Regions from separate parts of the Klebsiella variicola genome, predicted to be linked through region 1. Evidence: riboswitches for the same ligand, from Rfam matches in the RefSeq annotation. Region 1 holds a riboswitch; each other region holds the start of a gene.
What was found. Region 1 has a riboswitch for thiamine pyrophosphate ahead of thiC (phosphomethylpyrimidine synthase ThiC). Riboswitches for the same ligand answer to the same signal wherever they lie in the genome.

Region 1 (7,320 bases):
TCGCAGCCCGGGTCACTTCCCCTTCCTGCTCAAACCCGACATCCGCGCCGCCGATCAACGCCGGCGGGTCGCGATCCAGTCGATCCGCTCGCTCGACCGACGCGGCTAACTGTTGTTGTTGGGTACGTAGCGCGGCTAAATCCATACGGCTTATCTCCTATTGATGATAGGGTGTGGAAAGACGATGCACCGCCTCAACAAAGACGCCCGCATGCTGCGGGTCGACATCCTGATGGATGCCGTGACCAAGGTTAAAGACATGGCCTTCGCCCTGGCCGAAGCCGGCGAGAATAGTCGCCACTTCCTCTTCAATACGCGGGGCTGGCGCATACAGCATCGACGGGTCCATATTGCCCTGGAGCGCCACTTTGTGACCTACGCGACGGCGAGCATCGGCGATATCGGTGGTCCAGTCGAGTCCCAGCGCATCACAGCCGGTCTCCGCCATCGCTTCCAGCCACTGGCCACCGCCTTTGGTGAACAGGGTCACCGGCACGCGGCGGCCTTCGTTCTCCCGCAGCAGGCCATCGACAATTTTATGCATGTAGTAGAGCGAGAACTGCTGATAGTCGCGACCGGTCAGCACCCCGCCCCAGGTGTCGAAAATCATCACCGACTGCGCGCCGGCTTTGATCTGCGCGTTGAGGTACAGGGTGACGCTCTTCGCCAGCTTCTCCAGCAGCGCATGCAGCGCCTGCGGTTCGGCGTACATCATCTTTTTGATCACAGTGAACGCTTTGCTGCTGCCGCCTTCCACCATATAGGTCGCCAGCGTCCAGGGGCTACCGGAGAAGCCGATCAGCGGCACTTCGCCTTTCAGTTCGCGGCGAATGGTACGCACGGCGTTCATGACATAGCCCAGTTCCTGCTCCGGATCCGGGATTGGCAGCTTGTCGACGTCGGCTTTGCTTTTTATCGGCGAGGTGAAGCGCGGACCTTCGCCAGCTTCAAAGTACAGCCCCAGACCCATGGCGTCCGGGATCGTCAGGATGTCCGAAAAGAGGATCGCCGCATCCAGCGGGTAACGGCGCAGCGGCTGGAGCGTCACTTCGCAGGCCAGCTCGGCATTTTTACACAGCGACATAAAGTCGCCCGCTTGCGCACGGGTGGCTTTGTACTCCGGTAAATAGCGGCCCGCCTGGCGCATCATCCACACCGGGGTGACATCAACCGGCTGACGCAGCAGCGCGCGCAGGTAACGATCGTTTTTCAGTTCGGTCATTTTTACATTCCTTTAGCGTTGATGCGCCCAGTGTAACATGTCACTCGAACTCTGCCCGACACATCGCCACCGTATCTTCGATAAGCCGACGCGCCACCGTGCCCGGCGGTGGCAGGAGCGGTAGATTGTCATAGCGGTACCAGTCCGCGGTCAGCAGCTCTTTTTTGTCGACCACGATATCGCCATCCGCGTAATCCGCCATAAAGGCGGTCATCAGCGACTGCGGGAACGGCCACGGCTGAGAGGTCACATAGCGCAGGTTTTTCACCTTGATGCCGCTCTCCTCCATCACCTCGCGGGCCACTGCCTGCTCAAGGGTTTCACCCACTTCGACAAACCCGGCCAGCACGGTGTGCACGCCGTTACGATGGCGGGTATGTTGCGCCAACAGGATCGAATCATCGCGACGGATAGCGACGATAATGCAGGGGGCAATTTGCGGGTAATAGCGTTCACGGCAGTGGCTGCACAGCATCGCCCATTCGCTTTTGCTGGCATGCATCGGATGGCCACAGTAGCCGCAAAATTTATGCGATCGATAAAATTCGGCGAGCTGGATCCCTCGCCCCGCCAGCTGGAAGAGACCCGGATCCTGATCCAGAACCTGGCGTAACGATCCCATGTCATGGCGGCGATCCTGGCGCACCATCCAGACGGACTCGCCCTGCCACTCGCCAATATGCAGCGCATGCTGTCCGACAAGATCGAAATTAACCGCTTCGCCATGTGGTAATTCTCCACCAGGCAACCATAATTTTTGTTCGTGACTGACAACCCACCAGCCGCGATCTAATTTTTCAATAATACGATCCATATCTATTGCACTACCTTTGCTTCACTGGCATGTTGTTAACATTATATTTACATTTTGGTGAGCAGATTTAAATCAAAACTAGCGGAGTCAATCATGCTAAACCAGCTGGAAAATCTGACGGAGCGCGTTGGCGGTAGTAATGAACTGGTCGATCGCTGGCTACAAGTGCGTAAGCATCTGCTCGTGGCTTACTACAATCTGGTTGGCCTGAAACCGGGCAAAGAGTCATTTATGCGGCTAAACGAAAAGGCGCTGGATGACTTTTGCCAAAGTCTGGTGGATTACCTCTCATCCGGTCATTTTAGTATTTATGAACGCATTATTGGCGAAATGGAAGGCGATACCCCACTTTTAGCCGCCACCCGGCTTTATCCACAGCTGGAAGCCAATACCCAGCAGATGATGGACTACTACGATACCTGCCTCGAAAACGCTATCGATCACGATAACTACCTTGAATTTCAGCAGGCGCTGTCGGATATCGGCGAGTCGCTGGAAGCACGTTTCGCGCTGGAGGATAAACTGATCGCCCTCGCCGTCGCGCATAATCTGAGCAACGACGTGCGCGATAATATTGCGCCGACCGCTTGAGTTGTGCGCAATTAACGAGTAGTTTACCTCCGTTCCCCCTCTCCGGAGGGGACGTCATCTTGTCGGAGTGCCTATTTTCCATGCGCTGGCTAAAGTGGAAAAGGCTGAGACCGTTAATTCGGGATCCGCGGAACCTGATCAGGCTAATACCTGCGAAGGGAACAAGAGTAAACTGCTGGTCGCACCTGTCCGTTCTGGATCGGTCGCATCTGTTACTCCATCCGTCGTCTGACAAGCCATCTCCTTTTTTAACTGGAATGCGCTATGTCTACTACCAAACTCACCCGTCGGGAACAACGCGAGCACGCGCAGCGATTCATTGATACGCTGGCAGGTACCGCTTTTCCCAATTCACGCCGCATCTACGTTCACGGCTCACAAGCGGATATCCGCGTCCCGATGCGTGAAATTGAGCTCAGCCCGACCCTCGTCGGCGGCGATAAAGATAACCCCCGGTACGAAGCCAATGAACCGATCCCGGTATATGACACCTCCGGCCCTTATGGCGACCCGGATATTGGCATTGATGTCCGCCAGGGGCTGGCAAAGCTGCGCCAGCCGTGGATCGACGCGCGTAACGACTGCGCTCCGCTCAGCGAACGCAGCTCGGCCTATACCAAAGCGCGGCTGGCCGATGACGGTCTCGATGAGCTGCGCTTCAGCGGCCTGCTGACGCCCAAACGCGCCGTCGCCGGGAAATGCGTTACCCAACTGCACTACGCCCGCCAGGGGATCGTCACCCCGGAGATGGAGTTCATCGCCATTCGCGAAAACATGGGTCGCGAACGTATCCGCAGCGAGGTTCTGCGCCAGCAGCATGCCGGGGAAGGCTTCGGTGCCCGCCTGCCGGAAAACATTACCCCCGAGTTCGTCCGCGATGAAGTTGCCGCCGGACGCGCCATCATCCCCGCCAACATCAACCACCCGGAATCTGAGCCGATGATTATCGGCCGCAATTTCCTGGTGAAAGTGAATGCCAATATCGGCAACTCGGCGGTGACCTCTTCCATCGAAGAGGAGGTGGAAAAACTGGTCTGGTCAACCCGCTGGGGCGCCGACACGGTGATGGACCTCTCCACCGGCCGCTATATCCACGAGACCCGCGAGTGGATCCTGCGCAACAGCCCGGTGCCGATTGGTACCGTCCCGATTTACCAGGCGCTGGAGAAGGTCAACGGCATTGCCGAGAACCTGACCTGGGAAGCCTTCCGCGATACCCTGCTGGAACAGGCCGAACAGGGCGTCGACTACTTCACGATTCACGCCGGCGTACTGCTGCGCTACGTGCCGATGACCGCGAAGCGCCTGACAGGTATCGTGTCGCGCGGTGGTTCCATCATGGCCAAGTGGTGCCTGTCGCATCATCAGGAAAACTTCCTCTACCAGCACTTCCGCGAAATCTGTGAAATCTGCGCCGCCTATGACGTGTCGCTGTCCCTCGGCGATGGTCTGCGCCCCGGCTCGATCCAGGACGCCAACGACGAGGCGCAGTTCGCCGAGCTGCATACGCTGGGCGAACTGACGAAAATCGCCTGGGAGTATGACGTGCAGGTGATGATTGAAGGCCCCGGCCACGTGCCGATGCAGATGATCCGCCGCAATATGACCGAAGAGCTGGAGCATTGCCACGAAGCGCCATTCTACACCTTAGGCCCGCTCACCACCGACATCGCGCCGGGCTACGACCATTTCACTTCCGGTATCGGCGCGGCAATGATTGGCTGGTTTGGCTGCGCGATGCTGTGCTACGTCACGCCAAAAGAGCATCTCGGCCTGCCCAACAAAGAGGATGTGAAACAGGGGCTGATTACCTACAAAATCGCCGCCCACGCCGCCGACCTCGCGAAAGGCCACCCCGGGGCGCAGATCCGCGACAACGCGATGTCCAAAGCGCGTTTCGAATTCCGCTGGGAAGACCAGTTCAACCTCGCGCTCGACCCCTTCACCGCGCGGGCCTATCACGATGAAACCCTGCCGCAGGAGTCCGGCAAGGTCGCCCATTTCTGCTCCATGTGCGGGCCGAAATTCTGTTCGATGAAAATCACCCAGGAAGTCCGCGACTACGCCGCGAAGCAAAATATCGAAGCTGGCATGGCCGATATGTCGCATCACTTCCGCGCCCGTGGCGGCGAAATCTACCTGAAACAGGAGGAAGCCTGATGTATCAACCTGATTTTCCACCCGTCCCATTTCGTCTTGGACTCTACCCGGTGGTTGACAGCGTGGCGTGGATTGAGCGCCTGCTGGAGGCGGGAGTGCGTACTCTTCAACTGCGCATCAAAGACCAACGTGACAGCGACGTGGAGGATGACGTGATCGCCGCCATCGCCCTTGGCCGCCGCTATCACGCCCGGTTGTTCATTAACGATTACTGGCAGCTGGCGATTAAGCATCAGGCCTACGGGGTACACCTGGGGCAAGAAGATCTGGAAACCACCGATCTGAGCGCTATCCGCAAAGCCGGACTGCGTCTCGGCGTCTCCACTCACGACAATATGGAAATTGATGTCGCGCTGGCGGCGCGCCCCTCTTACATCGCGCTGGGCCACGTCTTCCCGACGCAAACCAAACAGATGCCTTCCGCGCCGCAGGGCCTCGACCAGCTAGCCAGACATATTCAACGCCTGGCGGATTACCCCACCGTCGCGATCGGCGGCATCAGTCTGGAAAAAGCGCCGGGCGTACTGGCGACCGGCGTCGGCAGCATCGCGGTAGTCAGCGCTATTACCCAGGCGGCGGACTGGCGGGCAGCAACAGACCAGCTGCTGGCGCTGGCGGGAGCAGGCGATGAATGATCACGACTTTATGCGCTATAGCCGCCAGATGCTGCTGGAGGATATTGCCATCGAGGGGCAGCAGAAACTGTTAGCCAGCCGGGTGCTGATTATCGGCCTTGGCGGGCTGGGCTCCCCGGCGGCGCTCTATCTTGCCGGAGCGGGCGTCGGGACGCTGACCCTGGCCGATGACGACGCCGTGCATCTCAGCAACCTGCAGCGGCAGATCCTGTTCACCAGCGAAGATATCGACCGGCCAAAAGCCGCGGCGGCAAAGACCCGGCTCAGTCAGCTAAACCCGCAGATCAAACTGGTTGCGCTCCAGCAACGTCTGAGCGGCGAGGCGCTGCGCGCTGAGGTGGCGAAAGCGGACGTGGTGCTGGACTGCACCGATAACATGGTGACCCGCCAGGCAATCAACGCCGCCTGTGTGGCCCTCGACACCCCGTTAGTGACCGCCAGCGCCGTCGGCTTCGGCGGTCAGTTGATGGTATTGACGCCCCCCTGGACGCAGGGCTGCTATCGCTGCCTGTGGCCGGATAGCGACGAACCGCAGCGCAACTGCCGCACCGCGGGGATCGTCGGCCCGGTCGTCGGCATGATGGGCACGCTGCAGGCGCTGGAGGCGATTAAGCTGATCAGCGGCATGACGACGCCGCGTAATACCCTGCGGCTGTTCGACGCCCGCACCAGCAACTGGCGTAATCTGGCGCTACAGCGCTCCCGGAATTGCCCGGTGTGCGGAGGGCGGCATGCAGATTTGGTTTAACGACGAGCCGCTGGCATGTGCCGACAATCTCAGCGTCAGCGCCCTGCTGACCCAGCTCGAACAGCTGCAGCCGGGCGTTGCGCTGGCGCTTAATCAACACATCCTGCCGCGCGACCGGTGGGAAGATCATCTCTTACAGGAAGGCGATCGGATCCTGCTTTTTCAGGTTATCGCTGGAGGCTGACATGTTACGTATTGCAGACAAAACGTTTGAATCCCATCTTTTTACCGGTACCGGCAAATTCGCCGCCCCGGAGGTGATGGTTGAGGCGATTCGCGCCTCGGGAAGCCAGCTGGTGACGCTGGCGATGAAGCGCGTCGATTTACGCCAGAACAATGACGCGATTCTCGCGCCGCTGCTGGCGGCGGGCGTTAACCTGCTGCCGAATACCTCAGGCGCCAAGACGGCGGAAGAGGCGGTGTTTGCCGCCCGCCTGGCGCGGGAAGCCCTGGGCACCCACTGGCTGAAGCTGGAGATCCACCCGGATGCCCGCTGGCTGCTGCCTGACCCGATTGAAACCCTGAAGGCAGCGGAGCTGCTGGTGCGCGAAGGGTTCGTCGTCCTGCCCTACTGCGGCGCCGATCCGGTGCTGTGTAAACGGCTGGAAGAGGTTGGCTGCGCGGCGGTGATGCCGCTGGGCGCGCCGATCGGCTCCAATCAGGGGCTGGAAACCAAAGCCATGCTGGAGATTATTATCGAGCAGGCGGCGGTACCGGTGGTGGTCGATGCCGGAATTGGCGTGCCGAGCCATGCGGCGCAGGCGCTGGAGATGGGCGCAGATGCGGTGCTGGTCAATACCGCCATTGCCGTCGCCGACGACCCCGTGACCATGGCCCGCGCCTTCCGTATGGCAGTCGATGCCGGATTACTGGCGCGTCAGGCCGGACCGGGGGCACGCAGTACGCAGGCGCAGGCCACCAGCCCGCTGACCGGATTCCTGGAGGCGCTGGCATGAAAACCTTCAGCGATCGCTGGCGGGAGCTGGAGTGGGACGACATCCGCCTGCGCATCAACAGCAAAACCGCCGCCGACGTCGAACGGGCGCTGGCGGCCAAACAGCTCACCCGTGACGACATGATGGCCCTGCTTTCACCGGCGGCGGCCAACTATCTTGAACCGCTGGCCCAGCGCGCGCAGCGGCTCACCCGG
Region 2 (7,320 bases), 2.7 Mb from region 1:
GCGACCTGGCCACTCATCCGCTGTTTCTGGTTGAAACCATGGCTCCGCAGCTGAACATCACCCGGCTGATGTGCGCCAGACAAAGCTTCGTCAAAAGCCGCGCGCCGCTGGAAGATAACGCCCATGTGCTGATGGAGTATGACAACGGCGCCGTTGGCTCGCTGTGGAGCTCCGCCGTTAACTGCGGCTCCATGCACGGACAAAAGGTGCGTATCGTCGGTGAAAAAGCCAGTCTCGAATGGTGGGATGAACAGCCCAACCAGCTGCGCTATGAAATCCAGGGCGAGCCGGTGCGTATCCTCGAGCGCGGCATGGACTATCTCGATCCGCTGGCGCGTCAGGATGACCGCATCGGCGGCGGCCATCCGGAGGGACTGTTTGAGGCATGGTCGAATCTCTATCGCCGTTTCGCCATCGCCATGGATGCCGCCGACCGTCGCGACGAAGCGCTGCTGGCCGACTTCTGGTATCCGGACGCTCGCGCCGGCGCGTTCGGCGTGCGCTGGGTGGAAAACTGCGTACGGTCTGCCGACAACGGCGCCTGCTGGGTCGACTTCCGCTAACTCACTGGCTCAGGGCGCTCGCCCTGAGCCTTTACGGCTATTTTTCAATTCGTGACAGCTGGGTCTTATCCGCCTTACGTGCGCTATCCGCCAGCGCCTGGAACGCGCCGGCGCCATAGTATTGCGCGGGAACCGGCAGCGCCTGCATATCATGCCCTGGGTAGATCTGCAGTTCGCCGAGGTCGCGTAAGCGGAACCCCCCAACCTGCTCCGGCATGGTCAGGCGATACGGCGGCAGGGTTTCGAAAGGGACCGGCGTCGGCAGCCGATTTTCCTGCAGATCGTAGTTACGCTTCAGCACCAGAAACTTATCCGGCACCCGCCGGTGACTGTTCCACCAGTCGCCGTCGATCCGCTGAAACATCGCTTCCGTCTCCCCTCTCGTCGCCACCATCAGTCGGGTCATCGCCTGTTTCAGCGCCGTATCCATGGCCTGGTTATAGTCTTCCAGCGAACCACCGTGGCCGCTGAGGATCACGTTAATCGCCAGCCTGGCGCCGAGTAAATTGGAGTAGAGATCCTCCGGCGAAAAAGCGGAGACCTCCTCAGAAAACCCGGGGACCGACTGGAAGCCATACCACTGGGCAATCTCATGCCATTGGGCAATTTCGAAGGCCAGATGACCCGCCAGCCAGGCGGCCAACTGATAGCGCTGCCTGACGCCCGCCGGCGGCGTAAAGGCATTCAGCTGAACGCGGCGTACGCCCAGCTCTTCACTGTAGAAGATCCGCCCCGCCTGGCCCAGCGTCGGCGCAATACGATTGAACAGATAGAAGGTGTAGTCCGCCGTATCGCGCACATGGGCGATATCAATAAACCCGCCGCGACGGGTATAGATGAGCCCGTTCTGCTCCTCGCTGAGCCCCAGCAGGTTTTTCACCGCCCCGAACGCGCTATCGTTGTAATGGTGCTTGCCCAGCGTATCCAGGGTCAGCACATTGCCAATCTGGTATACCGGGATCGGGATGCCCACCGCGCGCACGTGCAGGTCGTAACCAAAAGCGCAGCACGGTCGCAGCGACTCCGGCGGCGGCAGCTCACCCAGGGTGGGCACCGGATGGATCGCCGTCACAGCGGGCAGCACCGGATCCTGCGCCAGCGCCGGCAGCGACAGTGCAAACAGCAGCCATAAGGCTTTACGCATCAACAGCCTCTCCACAACAACAAAAGAGCGCGCATCTTACCGGCAGATGACGCCAGCAGTTTTAGTTAAAAACGGTATTCACCGGAGACAAAGAAGCTATTGCGCTCGTTAAAACCAAATTCAGTCAGCACGTTAAAGTTTTTGGTGACTTCATACTGGGCGCCAATCAGCATATTCCAGGGTGAGGTTAGCTTCTGCTTGACGTCGAATTTCCCCTCGCCGTCTTTATTGACTGCGGCAATCAGGGGCTGAAGCTCTGGCGGCATATGCAGGTCGGCCAGATCGCCTTTAAACTCCTGCTGCACGTCCTGATACATGCTCCCGACCCACAGGCTGAGGTGGGACGGCCCGTCGATCCCGTGAAAACTGAAGCGGTAGCCGACGCGCGGCGAGACGGTGACCGCCGAGATGCTGCCGTCGAGAATATCGAAATCGGTACGGGTGTAGTTAGTGTCTACTAACCCGAACCAGTTGCCGTATCCCCCGGCGAGCGTAAAGCCGGTTCCCCAGGTGGTTCCTTTGAAATCAAGCGTAAAATCAATATTCTGCAGTTTTCCGCTCTGATAAAGCTGGTGAACCGCGCCGGCGATCACCCGATCCAGACCGCGAAACTGCGAAGGATCCGAATCCACGGAGACCTGGGAGACAGACGCCCCGCGGGTATGCCCCACCAGCCCGTAAACGTTGAGAAACGGAAAGACCCACATATCGAGGCGCAGGTTTTCGGTTTTGCTCTTCTCGCGGGTGTGCCCGGCATCGATGGCGAACATATCGCTGGGAATGGGATGGTTGCCCAGCTTAAGCCCGGAAAAGGTAATACTGTCGACCATGATATCCTGACGGATATTCATATAGCTCAGGTTGACGCCGTAGGGTAACGGGATCGAATACCCCCGGGCGCGTGCCTCATCTCCCCATATCGGAAAATAGCTGTCGCTCTCGCTCTGCTCCGCGGCCGACGCGCCACAGGCCGCCAACAGCAGCGTTAACACCGTTCCGGATGCTCTCATTGTTATTCTCATGTGTAGTTATAAACCCGAACCGACATTGCAATAGACCGCCTGCTCATGCTCACTGAACGCCACGTCAATCCCGGTACGCAAACCGTACTGCCGTGCAATCAGGTAACGAAAACCGGCCCCCCATGCCACCTCTGACTGTTCCGCTGGCGTGCGCGCCGCGCACCCCGCGCCAACGAATCCCTGCAGGATCCAGCGCGGGGTGAAGGCCCAGGGAGGTTTGCGCCGTGACCACGTCGTCGCCCTGATAGCGGTAGCGCGAAATAGGGACATCAAAGGGTTATCATGGTGGATGAATGACTGATTAATGGCCCGCGACCGCCAGTGCGGACAACAGGAATTTCATGCTTACTCCGGGGCTTTGGGGACGCACGACACGCCTCACGAACAGTATTAACGCGACGGGGTAATGAAAATATAACGTATGAGAATAATGCTCACCAACGCGCAGTCGCCTGTTTTTCGGGTATTTTTAAACGAAAAAGTGCTGGCTATCACAGAAAAATGCCATCGCGATACAGGGCAGCGCGGTGATTGTATTCAAAAGGTGAATATCGTATAACATAGCGCTACCGAGGGGTGTCCCGTGAGGGCTGAGATGGCGCAAGCCGAACCCTTTGAACCTGATCTGGGTCATGCCAGCGAAGGGACGGGTCGGCAATTTTGCCTGCATTACCGCCATTGCCTGTTCACACCCCTGCACGCCCGGATCTCCCCTGAATATCTGGAGGTCCTGTGATAATTCCCGCGTTTAGCCATGGTCTTTATGGCCGTTTACGCCAGCTGGCCGCCGCTGACTGGCAGCACTATGTGGCGCATCCTTTCGTCCAGCAGCTTGCCGAGGGCACCCTGGCGGAAAGCGCATTTCGTCGCTACCTGACCCAGGATTATCTGTTTCTGATCCACTTTGCCCGCAGCTATGCGCTGCTGGTGAGTAAACTGCGCACGCTGCCGGAGATGCGGGCCGCGGCCGCCTCAATGAACGCCATCCTCAACGAACTGCCGCTGCACGTCGGTTACTGCGCTCAGTGGGGCATTAGCGAGCAGGAGATGGCTACCCAGCCTGAAGCGCCGGAAACCATTAACTATACCCGCTACGTGCTGGATATTGGCCACTCGGGTGACGCGCTGGATCTACTGGTCGCGCTGATGCCCTGCGTGGCCGGTTATGCGGAAATCGGTCTCGGCCTGCTGCAGCATCCCGCCACCCGACTGGACGATAACCCCTACGCCTCGTGGATCCGCAACTATGGCGATGAAGGCTATCTGCACGGCGTCAATGCCGCGCTGGCGCTGCTGGAAACGGTATGGCAGCAGCGCGGGAGCGAGGCCCGGATCACTGAGCTGAGCGAGATTTTCACCACCGGCACCCGCCTTGAGGCGCAGTTCTGGCAGATGGGCCTCAACGCGACAGCGGAGACCCGGGCGTGACTGCGCCGGGTATCGAGGTCCGTGGCCTGAGCCTGCATTTCGGCGACCGTCGGTTGTTCGACAACCTGTCGTTTACGGTCCCCGGCGGGCAGTGGGTGTCGCTCCTCGGCGCCAGCGGGGCCGGCAAAACCAGCCTGCTGCGGGTGATGGCCGGTCTGGCGCCCGCCACCCGGGGAGAAGTGGTCGCCAGCGATGGGCAGCCTATTCAGGGCCGTCTGGCGTGGATGGGGCAGAAAGATCTGCTCTACCCCTGGCTGAGCGTCCGGGACAACGTCGCCCTCGGCGCGCGGCTGCGCGGTGAAAAAGTCGATCGTGCCCGGGTCGCCGCCCTGCTTGATCAGGTTGAGCTCTCGTCCTGCGCCGACGCCCGGCCGGCAACCCTCTCCGGCGGCATGCGTCAGCGCGCCGCGCTGGCCCGCACCCTGTATGAGGACCGCCCCATCGTGCTGATGGATGAGCCTTTCTCGGCGCTGGATACCCTCACCCGCACGCGCATTCAAACTCTGGCCGCCACCCTGCTGGCTGGTCGCACGGTGGTGCTGATCACCCACGATCCGCAGGAGGCCTGCCGGCTGAGCCACCGCCTGCTGGTCCTCTCGGCGCCCGACGGCGACATCGATGACAGCCATCACCTTGCCGGCACACCTCCGCGCGCGCCGGACGCGCCCGATCTCTTGAACAGCCAGGCCGCCCTGCTGCAGCAACTGATGAGGGCTCATCCATGACCGGACGTCTCTGGCGGGGCAGCATGGTGTTCTGCGGGTTGATGATCCTCTGGGGTCTGGCCAGCCGCAGCGGCATTCCTCACTTTCTTTTACCCTCCCCGATGGCGGTCGCCGAGGCGCTGTGGGTTAATCGCGCCTATCTCGGCTGGCACACGCTTATCACGCTCAGTGAGATCCTGAGCGGCCTGGCGCTGGGCGTGACGCTCGGCGTCACCCTGGCGCTGGGTATGATCCTCTCTCCGCGCCTGCAGCGCTGGCTGATGCCGCTGGTCCTCACCAGTCAGGCGATCCCGGTCTTTGCCCTCGCCCCGCTGCTGGTGCTGTGGCTGGGCTTTGGCATGAGCGCCAAAGTGGCGATGGCCGTGCTGGTGATTTTCTTTCCGGTGACTTCCGCCTTCTTTGATGGCTTGCGACGGGTCAACCAGGAATATCTCGATCTGGCGCGCAGCATGAACGCCTCCTTCGGCGCTCAGCTGCGGCATGTCCGCCTGATGGCTGCCCTGCCTGCGCTGGGCTCGGGCCTGCGGATGGCGGCGGCGGTGGCGCCCATCGGCGCGATTATCGGCGAATGGGTCGGCTCCGCTGAGGGGCTGGGCTACGTCATGCTCAATGCCAATGCGCGGCTGCAAACCGATATCTGCTTCGCCGCGCTGTTTATTTTAGTGCTACTGACCCTCCTGCTGTGGCTGGCGGTAGATACCCTGCTACACCGGCTGATCGACTGGTCACCGGAATAAAGATGAAGTAATAAAGGAAAACAGATGAAAAAGTCGCTTTTCGCCGGGGCAACCCTGACGGCCCTGGTCAGCGGCCACGCGCTGGCCAATGAACCGCTGACGCTGGTGCTGGACTGGTACATTAACCCCGACCATGCGCCGATTATGGTGGCCGAGCAGATCGGCGCCTTTAAGGCTCAGGGGCTGGACGTCAAGATTGTCCCTCCCTCCGATCCCGCGCTGCCTCCCCGCATGGTGGCCGCCCGTCAGGCGGATCTGGCCATCACCTACCAGCCGCAGGTGCACTTCTTCGCTGACGAAGGGTTACCGCTGGTGCGCGTTGGGACCCTGATTAACTCGCCGCTGAACACGGTGATCGCTCTCAATAAGCAGATCAAAACTCCGGCAGATCTGCAAGGTAAGAAGGTGGGCTATTCGGTCAGCGGCATTGAGCAGGCCACCCTGTCGACCATGGCGCAACACGCGGGTATCGATCCGGCCAGTATCAAACTGGTTAACGTCAATTTCCAACTGACCAGCGCCCTGCTGGCGGGCCAGGTGGACGCGGTCATCGGCGGCTACCGTAATATAGAAGCACAGGAGCTGAAGCTGCAGGGCAAAACGCCGGTAGTGATGAACGTCGAAGATTACGGCGTGCCGGCCTATGACGAGCTGGTGATTGTCGCCCATCGCGACGCGATTCATGAGGCCAAGATCCGTAAATTCCTCACCGCCCTGCAGGCCGGAGTGAGCTATCTGCGCGCCCATCCGCAGGAGAGCTGGGAGGCGTTTGCCGCCGCCCACCCGGAGCTGAAAACCGAACTCAACCACCAGGCGTGGCTGCAAACCGTGCCGCTGTTCGCCACCGATCCGGCGGCGCTGGATAAACCGCGCTACGAAGCTTATGAACAGTTTTTATATAACAATAAGTTGGTGAAAAAAGTCACACCTTTAACAAATTATGCGGTGGAACTGCATTGAGACTTGCTATCGCTGACGGAAGGCATTCCGTCAGCGTTTTAACGCAGCGGCAATAAAAATATAGAGACTTTCTCACTAATAATTACACTTTAAAGGGTTATCGTGACACGCAGTTGTTCTATTATAATTCAGCAGGTTACGTTAATTATTGCCCCGGTAAGAATAACGTCAAAATAACGCAATCAATAAAACGTTGAATGCGGATTTAAAAAGCCATATATTGTGCGCGCTTTATGAATGCCAATTCAATTCCTTAGACCAATTATTCAACCAGCGTTCAACCGCAATGCTGGTTGTGGGAGTGATATGATGACGGATAAAGTCCGTATTGATACTTTACGTGCCGATTTATTAGACGCAAACAACGAAACCTTTTTGGCCCGTCAGGCCGAATTCGAATCGAATGTCAGGAGTTACCCGCGTAAGTTACCGCTGGCTATCACTAAAGCTGAAGGCGTGTGGCTGACGGATGCGGATAACAAACAGTACCTGGACTGCCTCGCGGGCGCCGGTACTCTCGCTCTGGGCCACAACCACCCTGATGTATTGCAGAGCATCCAAAGTGTCATTACCAGCGGCTTGCCGTTACATACCCTCGATCTGACTACCCCGTTAAAAGATCGTTTCTCCGAATACCTGCTCTCTTGCCTGCCGGGCGATGGGAAAGAGTATTGCCTGCAGTTCACCGGTCCTTCCGGCGCTGACGCCGTGGAAGCCGCGCTGAAACTGGCGAAAAAATAT
Region 3 (7,320 bases), 2.0 Mb from region 1:
GCGCCATCATAAAGTCATAGGTCAGACCGTCGATCACTTCCTGCTGACCGGTATGGGTAATGTAGTGGGTCGGCGGGATCAGCGTAACGGTACCCGCCGAGGTGGTGGTGCCGAGACCAGCGCCGACCTGTCCCTTAGCGTCCGGCTTCAGCAGGTTGCCGTACATGTAGCTGGCGCGGCGGCTCATCGCAGTACCGGCCATGATGTTCTCGGAAACCGCTTCCTCCATAAAGCCGGCAGGGGCGTAAATCTTCACTTTACCGGCTTTCACGTCAGCTTCATCGATCACGCCACGGATACCGCCGTAGTGGTCCACATGGCTGTGGGTAAACAGCACCGCCACCACCGGTTTTTTCGGCCGGTGGGCAAAATAGAGCGCCAGAGCCTCTTTGGCCGGTTCGGCGCTCAGCAAGGGGTCGATGACCGTAATCCCGGTTTTGCCTTCGATAATGGTCATATTGGAAAGATCGAGATTTCGGATCTGGTAAACGCCGTCGGTAACTTTGAACAAGCCGCCGATATTGAGTAATTGTGACTGTCGCCACAGGCTGGGATTGACAGTGTCCGGCGCCTTTTCGCCTTCTTTGACGAAATCATATTTGGCGGGATCCCAGATAATATTTCCCTGTGCGCCTTTGAGCATCGCTGGCGGCAGGGGCGCGATAAAGCCCTGATGGGCGTTGTTAAAGTCAGTTTTATCCGCGAACGGCAGTTTGCGGTATAGCGCCTGATTCGCCTCACGCGTGGCCGGTGTGGCATCCTGTTGTGGCGCGGCGGCAAAGGTGGTTATCGACAAAGACGATAACATTCCGGCCAGCGCCAGGTTTTTCGCTATCTGATTTAATTTCATGACAACCTCTCAGGTAATTTATTCCGCGGAAATAAAGAAATATTTCCGTTTTTAAAAATGGATGGCTTGCGGTTTATTCTAAAGACAAATATTGTGCTGAATAGTCCCATATGGGACTGACAGGGAGTCGCTTAAGGATCCGCTCGTCTTCGCCGGTCGAAGGCTGCTATACTGTTGCTAACGGCGCAGGCGAGGGCAGAGGATGAATTTCCAGGAAATACATAGTTATTATAAAACGTTAGCCATAGCCGACTTTTTTGCCGATATCGTTACGGAAGGTGAAGAGATTATTCTCGCCGCTAATAAAAAATGGCGCCCGGAGTCGGGTTATATTTATTTTTGTACCGAGGGTTCGTTATCAATATTAATGCCGGATGATGGCTTGAGTATCGGTAATTCCATTGAGTATATGCCGATTGGCCTGATGGAGCGGTATTGCCCGCTGGCGAAATTTGAATATACAGGCAGTGGCCCGGTGACGCTGCGAAAAATCACTTACGCGGCCTTCGATCGTCTGTTTATTGAAAATCATCCGCAGCGCGTTGAGGCGCTGGCGAAAGTGCTGGTGTTCATGAGTATCTTTACCATCGACCTGCACAATGAACGCCGTCAGGTGACCAGCTATCAGACGATTCGCCCGATGCTATATCGCTATCTTTATCGACAGCACACCCATGAGGGTGAAAATGAGGGACTGGCGTTATTTATCATCAGGCGTACCAATCTTTCGCGCACCCATGTGTTTCGCGTGCTGGCGGACTTAAAGGCGGGGGGATACATCACCATGAAACGGGGCAAGCTTATCTCTATCGATCGCCCGCTGCCCGCGGACTATTGAACGACGCTGAGAAGGGTAACAAGGCGGGATCGCCGCCTTGTTACTCAGGATAGCCGTCAGCAGATCATTACGGCGTCACGATGTTAAACCAGAAGTCAAACTTGTCCATATAGCCCAGCATTTCATCGAGTTTAGCCCCGTTACCGCTGATTTTAACTTCCCCTTTCTCTTCCGCCTGCTTCAGGGTCTCTTCTTTGAGAATGATTTTATTCAGGGTGGCGCGATCCAGCGTCAGGGTGGCATCCGCCTCTTTCGCTTCCGCATTCGCGGTGTGGTTCAGCACGCCGTTTTCCAGTTCCAGTTTATATTTACCGCCGTCATTGCCCAGATCGATATTGAACACCGACTTCGCGTTACCCGCTTTTTCGCCATTGATATGGACCGCCAGATAATCAAAGAACATTTCCGGGGTCATGGCGCGGACGGTGTCCGGGCTGGCGGTGTTCGGGGTCGGGCCTTTCACCACACCGTTACGCAGCTCCTGGGCGCCGGTGAGGTAGAAGTTACGCCACGGGCCGGATTCCGCCTGATAGCCTAACTGCTCCAGGGCATCGGCTTCCAGATTACGCGCCTGCTGGTTGTTGGGGTCGGCGAAGACAATTTTGCTGACCACCTGGGCGACCCAGCGGTAGTTACCCTGGTCGTAATCTTCTTTCGCTTTCTTCAGGATCGCATCCGCACCGCCCATATAATCGACGAATTTCTTCGCCGCTTCTTCCGGCGGCAGTTCGTCGAGGGTCGCCGGGTTGCCGTCGTACCAGCCGAGATACAGCACGTAGGTGGCTTTCACATCGTGGCTGACCGAGCCGTAGTAGCCGCGGTTAGCCCAGGTGTTGGCCAGACTGTCCGGCAGCTTAAAGTTAGCGGCGATTTCATCGCGGGTCAGGCCTTCGTTAGCCATCCGCAGGGTCTGGTCGTTGATGTAACGATACAGATCACGCTGGCTCTTCAGCAGGTTAACCACGTTTTCGTTGCCCCAGGTCGGCCAGTGGTGCTGAGCCATAATGATCTCAGCCTTATCGCCCCAGCGAACGATCGCCTGGTTGATATATTTCGACCACGGCAGCGGTTCACGGATCTTCGCCCCGCGCAGCGAGTAGGTGTTATGCAGGGTATGGGTGACGTCTTCTGCGGATTCGATCAGTTTCTTCTCTTCGATATACCACAGCATTTCTGACGGCGCTTCGGAGCCCGGCGCCAGCATAAAGTCGTAGGTCAGGCCGTCGATCACCTCTTTCTGGCCATCCTTGTCAATAATATTGGTTGGCGCAATCAGGGTGACGGTACCCGCAGAGGTGGTGGTGCCCAGCCCGGCGCCCACCTGGCCTTTGGCCTCTGGCTTCAGCAGGTTGCCGTACATATAACTGGCGCGGCGACTCATGACGTTCCCGGCCATGATGTTTTCCGCCACGGCAGCTTCCATAAAGCCGGCCGGCGCGTAGATTTTCACTTTGCCGGACTTCACATCCGCTTCATCAACCACACCGCGCACGCCGCCGTAGTGGTCAACGTGGCTGTGGGTGTAGATCACCGCGACGACCGGTTTTTTACCGCGGTTTTTGTAATACAGGTCCATGCCCACTTTGGCGGTTTCTGCCGAGACCAGCGGGTCAACGACGGTGATCCCCTCTTTACCCTCAATAATTGTCATATTGGAGAGATCGAGGTTGCGGATCTGGTAGACCCCGTCGGTCACTTCAAACAGGCCGCTGATGTTAATCAGCTGCGACTGGCGCCACAAACTCGGGTTCACCGTCTCCGGCGCTTTTTCCCCTTCTTTAATGAAGGCATACTGGCCCGGATCCCAGATGACATTGCCTTGTTCGCCTTTAATGACTTCCGGCGGCAGGGCGGCAATAAAGCCTTTATGCGCATTGGTGAAATCGGTGTTATCGGAGAAGGGGAGTTGATTGTAGAGGGCATCGTTCGCTTTTTTGGTCGCTTCGGTCGCCTCTTTGGCTGACGTGTCCGCCGAGGCGGCGAAAGCGAGACTATTTAACAAACCCGCTAACGCTAACCCTTTTACTATCGGGGTCAATTTCATTGGAATCCTCATTAATGGCATGGTTTATTCGGTTTTACCGATTTAACGCAGGTGGTTGTTTGTTACAGGTTTTTTAAATATAACCATGCATTAACATTCATCCAGTTTTGCTTACAAAAAATGCGTGTTTTACTCCTTTTGTAGTACTTACATAAACGGGAAAAGAAATCAGGTCGGCTTGTGTTACACCGCCACATTTCGTACCCTGCTGACTGAAAATGTTGTACCGCTTTTATGACTCGGGGTGCCCTTCTTCGTTGAAGGCTGAGAAATACCCGTACCACCTGATCTGGATAATGCCAGCGTAGGGAAGTCAGAGACCGCAGGGTCATTGCTTCTACCTCGTCTGGCGGGAGCAAACCATGCCTGAGCTGCTGAATCCCGCGCCTGTCGCGCACCTGCGCCATCTGCTGCGCGCCCATTCCCCCCTTGTGCACTGCATGACCAATGATGTGGTGCAGACCTTTACCGCCAATGTTCTGCTGGCCGTCGGCGCCTCGCCGGCGATGGTGATCGATCCCCGCGAAGCGGCGCAGTTTGCCGCTATCGCCGATGCGCTGTTAATTAACGTCGGTACCCTGACCGAAGATCGCGCCGTGGCGATGCGCGCCGCGGTGGAGCACGCCCGTCAGGCCGGCAGGCCCTGGACGCTGGATCCGGTGGCGGTCGGCGCCCTGACCGTGCGCACGGCCTTTTGTCATGAGCTGCTGGCCCTCCAGCCGGCGGCCATTCGCGGCAATGCCTCTGAAATTCTGGCGCTGGCCGGGATGAGCGCCGGCGGGCGCGGGGTGGATACCACCGATACGGCCGCCGCGGCGCTGCCGGCGGCCCAGGCGCTGGCTCGCCGGCTGGCTACCGTGGTGGCGGTCACTGGCGAGGTGGACTACGTCACCGACGGCGAGCGGGTGCTCAGCGTGGCGGGGGGTAATCCGCTGATGACCCGGGTGGTGGGCACCGGCTGCGCGCTGTCGGCGGTGGTGGCGGCGAGCGCGGCGCTGCCGGGAGACCGGCTGGAAAACGTGGCCGCCGCCTGCGGGCTGATGAAGCAGGCCGGGGAGATCGCCGCCCGTCAGGGAGGCCCTGGCAGCTTTATTCCGGCGTTTCTCGACGCGCTGTATCAGGAGGTGCAGGGATGAAATGCATCAACGCCCTGACCATCGCCGGCACCGATCCCAGCGGTGGGGCCGGTATCCAGGCCGATCTGAAAACCTTCTCCGCGCTGGGGGCCTATGGCTGCTCGGTGATCACCGCCCTGGTGGCGCAGAATACCCGCGGCGTGCAGTCGGTCTATCGCATCGAACCGGATTTTGTGGCCGCGCAGCTCGACTCGGTGTTCAGCGATGTGCGTATCGATACCACCAAAATCGGCATGCTGGCGGAGACCGATATTGTGGAAGCCGTGGCCGAGCGGCTGGCGCGCTACCGGGTGGCCAACGTGGTGCTGGATACCGTCATGCTGGCGAAAAGCGGCGATCCGCTGCTGTCGGCCTCGGCGGTGGAGACCCTGCGTCAACGATTGTTGCCGCAGGTGTCATTGATCACCCCGAACCTGCCGGAAGCGGCCGCGCTACTCGATGCCCCCCATGCGCGCACCGAGCGCGAGATGCTGGAGCAGGGGCGGGCGTTGCTGGCGCTGGGCTGCGGCGCGGTATTAATGAAGGGCGGCCATCTCGACGACGCCGAAAGCCCGGACTGGCTCTTCACCCGCGAAGGGGAACAGCGGTTTACCACGCCTCGCGTGCAGACCAAAAATACCCACGGCACCGGCTGCACGCTCTCCGCCGCGCTGGCGGCGCTGCGCCCCCGTCATGCGGACTGGGCGGCCACCGTCGCCGAGGCGAAGGCCTGGCTGTCGGCGGCCCTGGCGCAGGCCGACTCTCTGGAAGTGGGCCACGGCATCGGGCCGGTGCACCATTTCCACGCCTGGTGGTAAATGGCAGCGCAACGGGACAGCAGAATCTCCTGAAAAAATGGCCCCCCGGCTGGAAAATAGGCTAAGTCGGTACCAGGCTTAACCTGCCCAAAAAAATTGGGTTGGGATAATGCATGCCGGCTTCGGCCGGCCTTACGGGAGATTGCTATGACTGATATTACGCAGTTGCTGGGCAAAGATGCCGAGAGCCTGTTGCAGCACCGTTGTATAACCATTCCGGCCGACCAGCTGTATCTGCCTGGGGCAGATTATGTTGATCGGGTGATGGTGGATAATAACCGACCACCGGCGGTGCTACGCAATATGCAGACCCTGTACAATACCGGACGCCTGGGAGGAACCGGCTACCTTTCCATTCTGCCGGTTGACCAGGGCGTGGAGCACTCGGCGGGCGCCTCCTTTGCCGCCAACCCGCTGTACTTTGATCCGAAAAATATCGTCGAGCTGGCGATCGAAGCCGGCTGTAACTGCGTGGCGTCGACCTACGGCGTGCTGGCCTCGGTGTCGCGCCGCTACGCGCATCGCATCCCTTTCCTGGTGAAGCTCAACCATAACGAAACGCTGAGCTACCCCACCGAATACGACCAGACCCTCTACGCCAGCGTTGAGCAGGCGTTCAATATGGGGGCGGTGGCCGTGGGAGCGACGATCTATTTCGGCTCGGAACAATCGCGTCGTCAGATAGAAGAGATTTCCGCCGCCTTTGAGCGGGCCCATGAGCTGGGCCTGGTCACCGTGCTGTGGGCCTATCTGCGCAATTCGGCGTTCAAGAAAGATGGCGTCGACTATCATGTCTCCGCGGACCTGACCGGTCAGGCCAACCACCTGGCGGCCACCATCGGCGCCGATATCGTTAAGCAAAAAATGGCGGAGAATAACGGCGGCTACAAAGCGGTTAACTTCGGCTATACCGACGACCGGGTGTACAGCAAACTGACCAGCGATAACCCCATCGATCTGGTGCGCTACCAGCTGGCCAACTGCTATATGGGCCGCGCCGGGCTGATTAACTCCGGCGGCGCGGCGGGCGGGGAGACCGACCTTGCCGACGCGGTGCGCACAGCGGTGATCAATAAACGCGCCGGCGGTATGGGGCTGATCCTTGGTCGCAAAGCGTTTAAGAAATCGATGGCTGACGGCGTGAAGCTGATCAATGCCGTGCAGGACGTCTACCTTGACGGGAAAGTGACTATCGCCTGATAAGCACGAGTATCGTTGGGATCCCCGGTGGCGCGACGCGCACCGGGGTTACCGTTGTGTATGCGCCTTCAGGCCGCGCCGTTACCGCGTCAGCAGCCAGCGGGCGGTATGTTCATCGGTCACCAGACCATTGATCCAGCCGCCTTTAAGGGCCGCCAGGATCGCCGGTCGTTTGTATTCTCCACAGGCCGCGGCAATACGCGGGCAGTGGTTCTGACGGATATCATAGCTGGTGATCATGCGGTTGATCTCGCTGTCTACCACGTGGCCTTCCGCATCGATAAACCGTCCGAGGATCTCTCCGATGCCGCCGCGCGCGGTCAGCTCATCCATTTGCGCCTGATTGATAAACCCGTCTTTAAAGATCGGACTTTGCGTGCCCAGGGGACCAATGCCGACAAAAATCACGTCCGCCTCTTGTGCGACGCCGGAGACGCTGCGGAATAAGCGGTTGG

Region 2: linked by a shared signal. The riboswitch ahead of tenA (thiaminase II) and the one ahead of thiC (phosphomethylpyrimidine synthase ThiC) in region 1 are both predicted to bind thiamine pyrophosphate.
Region 3: linked by a shared signal. The riboswitch ahead of thiM (hydroxyethylthiazole kinase) and the one ahead of thiC (phosphomethylpyrimidine synthase ThiC) in region 1 are both predicted to bind thiamine pyrophosphate.

The regions. Positions count from the first base shown of each region.
Region 1 covers NZ_CP010523.2:5,237,971-5,245,290, forward strand. The annotation lists gene nfi (deoxyribonuclease V) at 1-145, opposite strand, end outside; gene hemE (uroporphyrinogen decarboxylase) at 158-1,222, opposite strand; gene nudC (NAD(+) diphosphatase) at 1,263-2,036, opposite strand; gene SP68_RS24450 (Rsd/AlgQ family anti-sigma factor) at 2,130-2,627, shown strand; TPP riboswitch at 2,681-2,805, shown strand; gene thiC (phosphomethylpyrimidine synthase ThiC) at 2,892-4,787, shown strand; gene thiE (thiamine phosphate synthase) at 4,787-5,422, shown strand; gene thiF (thiazole biosynthesis adenylyltransferase ThiF) at 5,415-6,170, shown strand; gene thiS (sulfur carrier protein ThiS) at 6,154-6,354, shown strand; gene thiG (thiazole synthase) at 6,356-7,126, shown strand; gene thiH (2-iminoacetate synthase ThiH) at 7,123-7,320, shown strand, end outside.
Region 2 covers NZ_CP010523.2:2,584,101-2,591,420, reverse strand. The annotation lists gene SP68_RS12195 (Gfo/Idh/MocA family protein) at 1-563, shown strand, start outside; gene SP68_RS12190 (DUF4056 domain-containing protein) at 601-1,707, opposite strand; gene SP68_RS12185 (porin family protein) at 1,773-2,717, opposite strand; partial or broken gene SP68_RS12180 (BamA/TamA family outer membrane protein) at 2,736-2,991, opposite strand; TPP riboswitch at 3,292-3,393, shown strand; gene tenA (thiaminase II) at 3,462-4,157, shown strand; gene SP68_RS12170 (ABC transporter ATP-binding protein) at 4,154-4,882, shown strand; gene SP68_RS12165 (ABC transporter permease) at 4,879-5,619, shown strand; gene SP68_RS12160 (ABC transporter substrate-binding protein) at 5,644-6,579, shown strand; gene SP68_RS12155 (diaminobutyrate--2-oxoglutarate transaminase) at 6,886-7,320, shown strand, end outside.
Region 3 covers NZ_CP010523.2:1,687,420-1,694,739, forward strand. The annotation lists gene SP68_RS08015 (alkyl/aryl-sulfatase) at 1-850, opposite strand, end outside; gene SP68_RS08020 (helix-turn-helix domain-containing protein) at 1,053-1,688, shown strand; gene SP68_RS08025 (alkyl/aryl-sulfatase) at 1,756-3,732, opposite strand; TPP riboswitch at 3,963-4,060, shown strand; gene thiM (hydroxyethylthiazole kinase) at 4,095-4,868, shown strand; gene thiD (bifunctional hydroxymethylpyrimidine kinase/phosphomethylpyrimidine kinase) at 4,865-5,665, shown strand; gene fbaB (class I fructose-bisphosphate aldolase) at 5,813-6,865, shown strand; gene SP68_RS08045 (sugar-binding transcriptional regulator) at 6,947-7,320, opposite strand, start outside.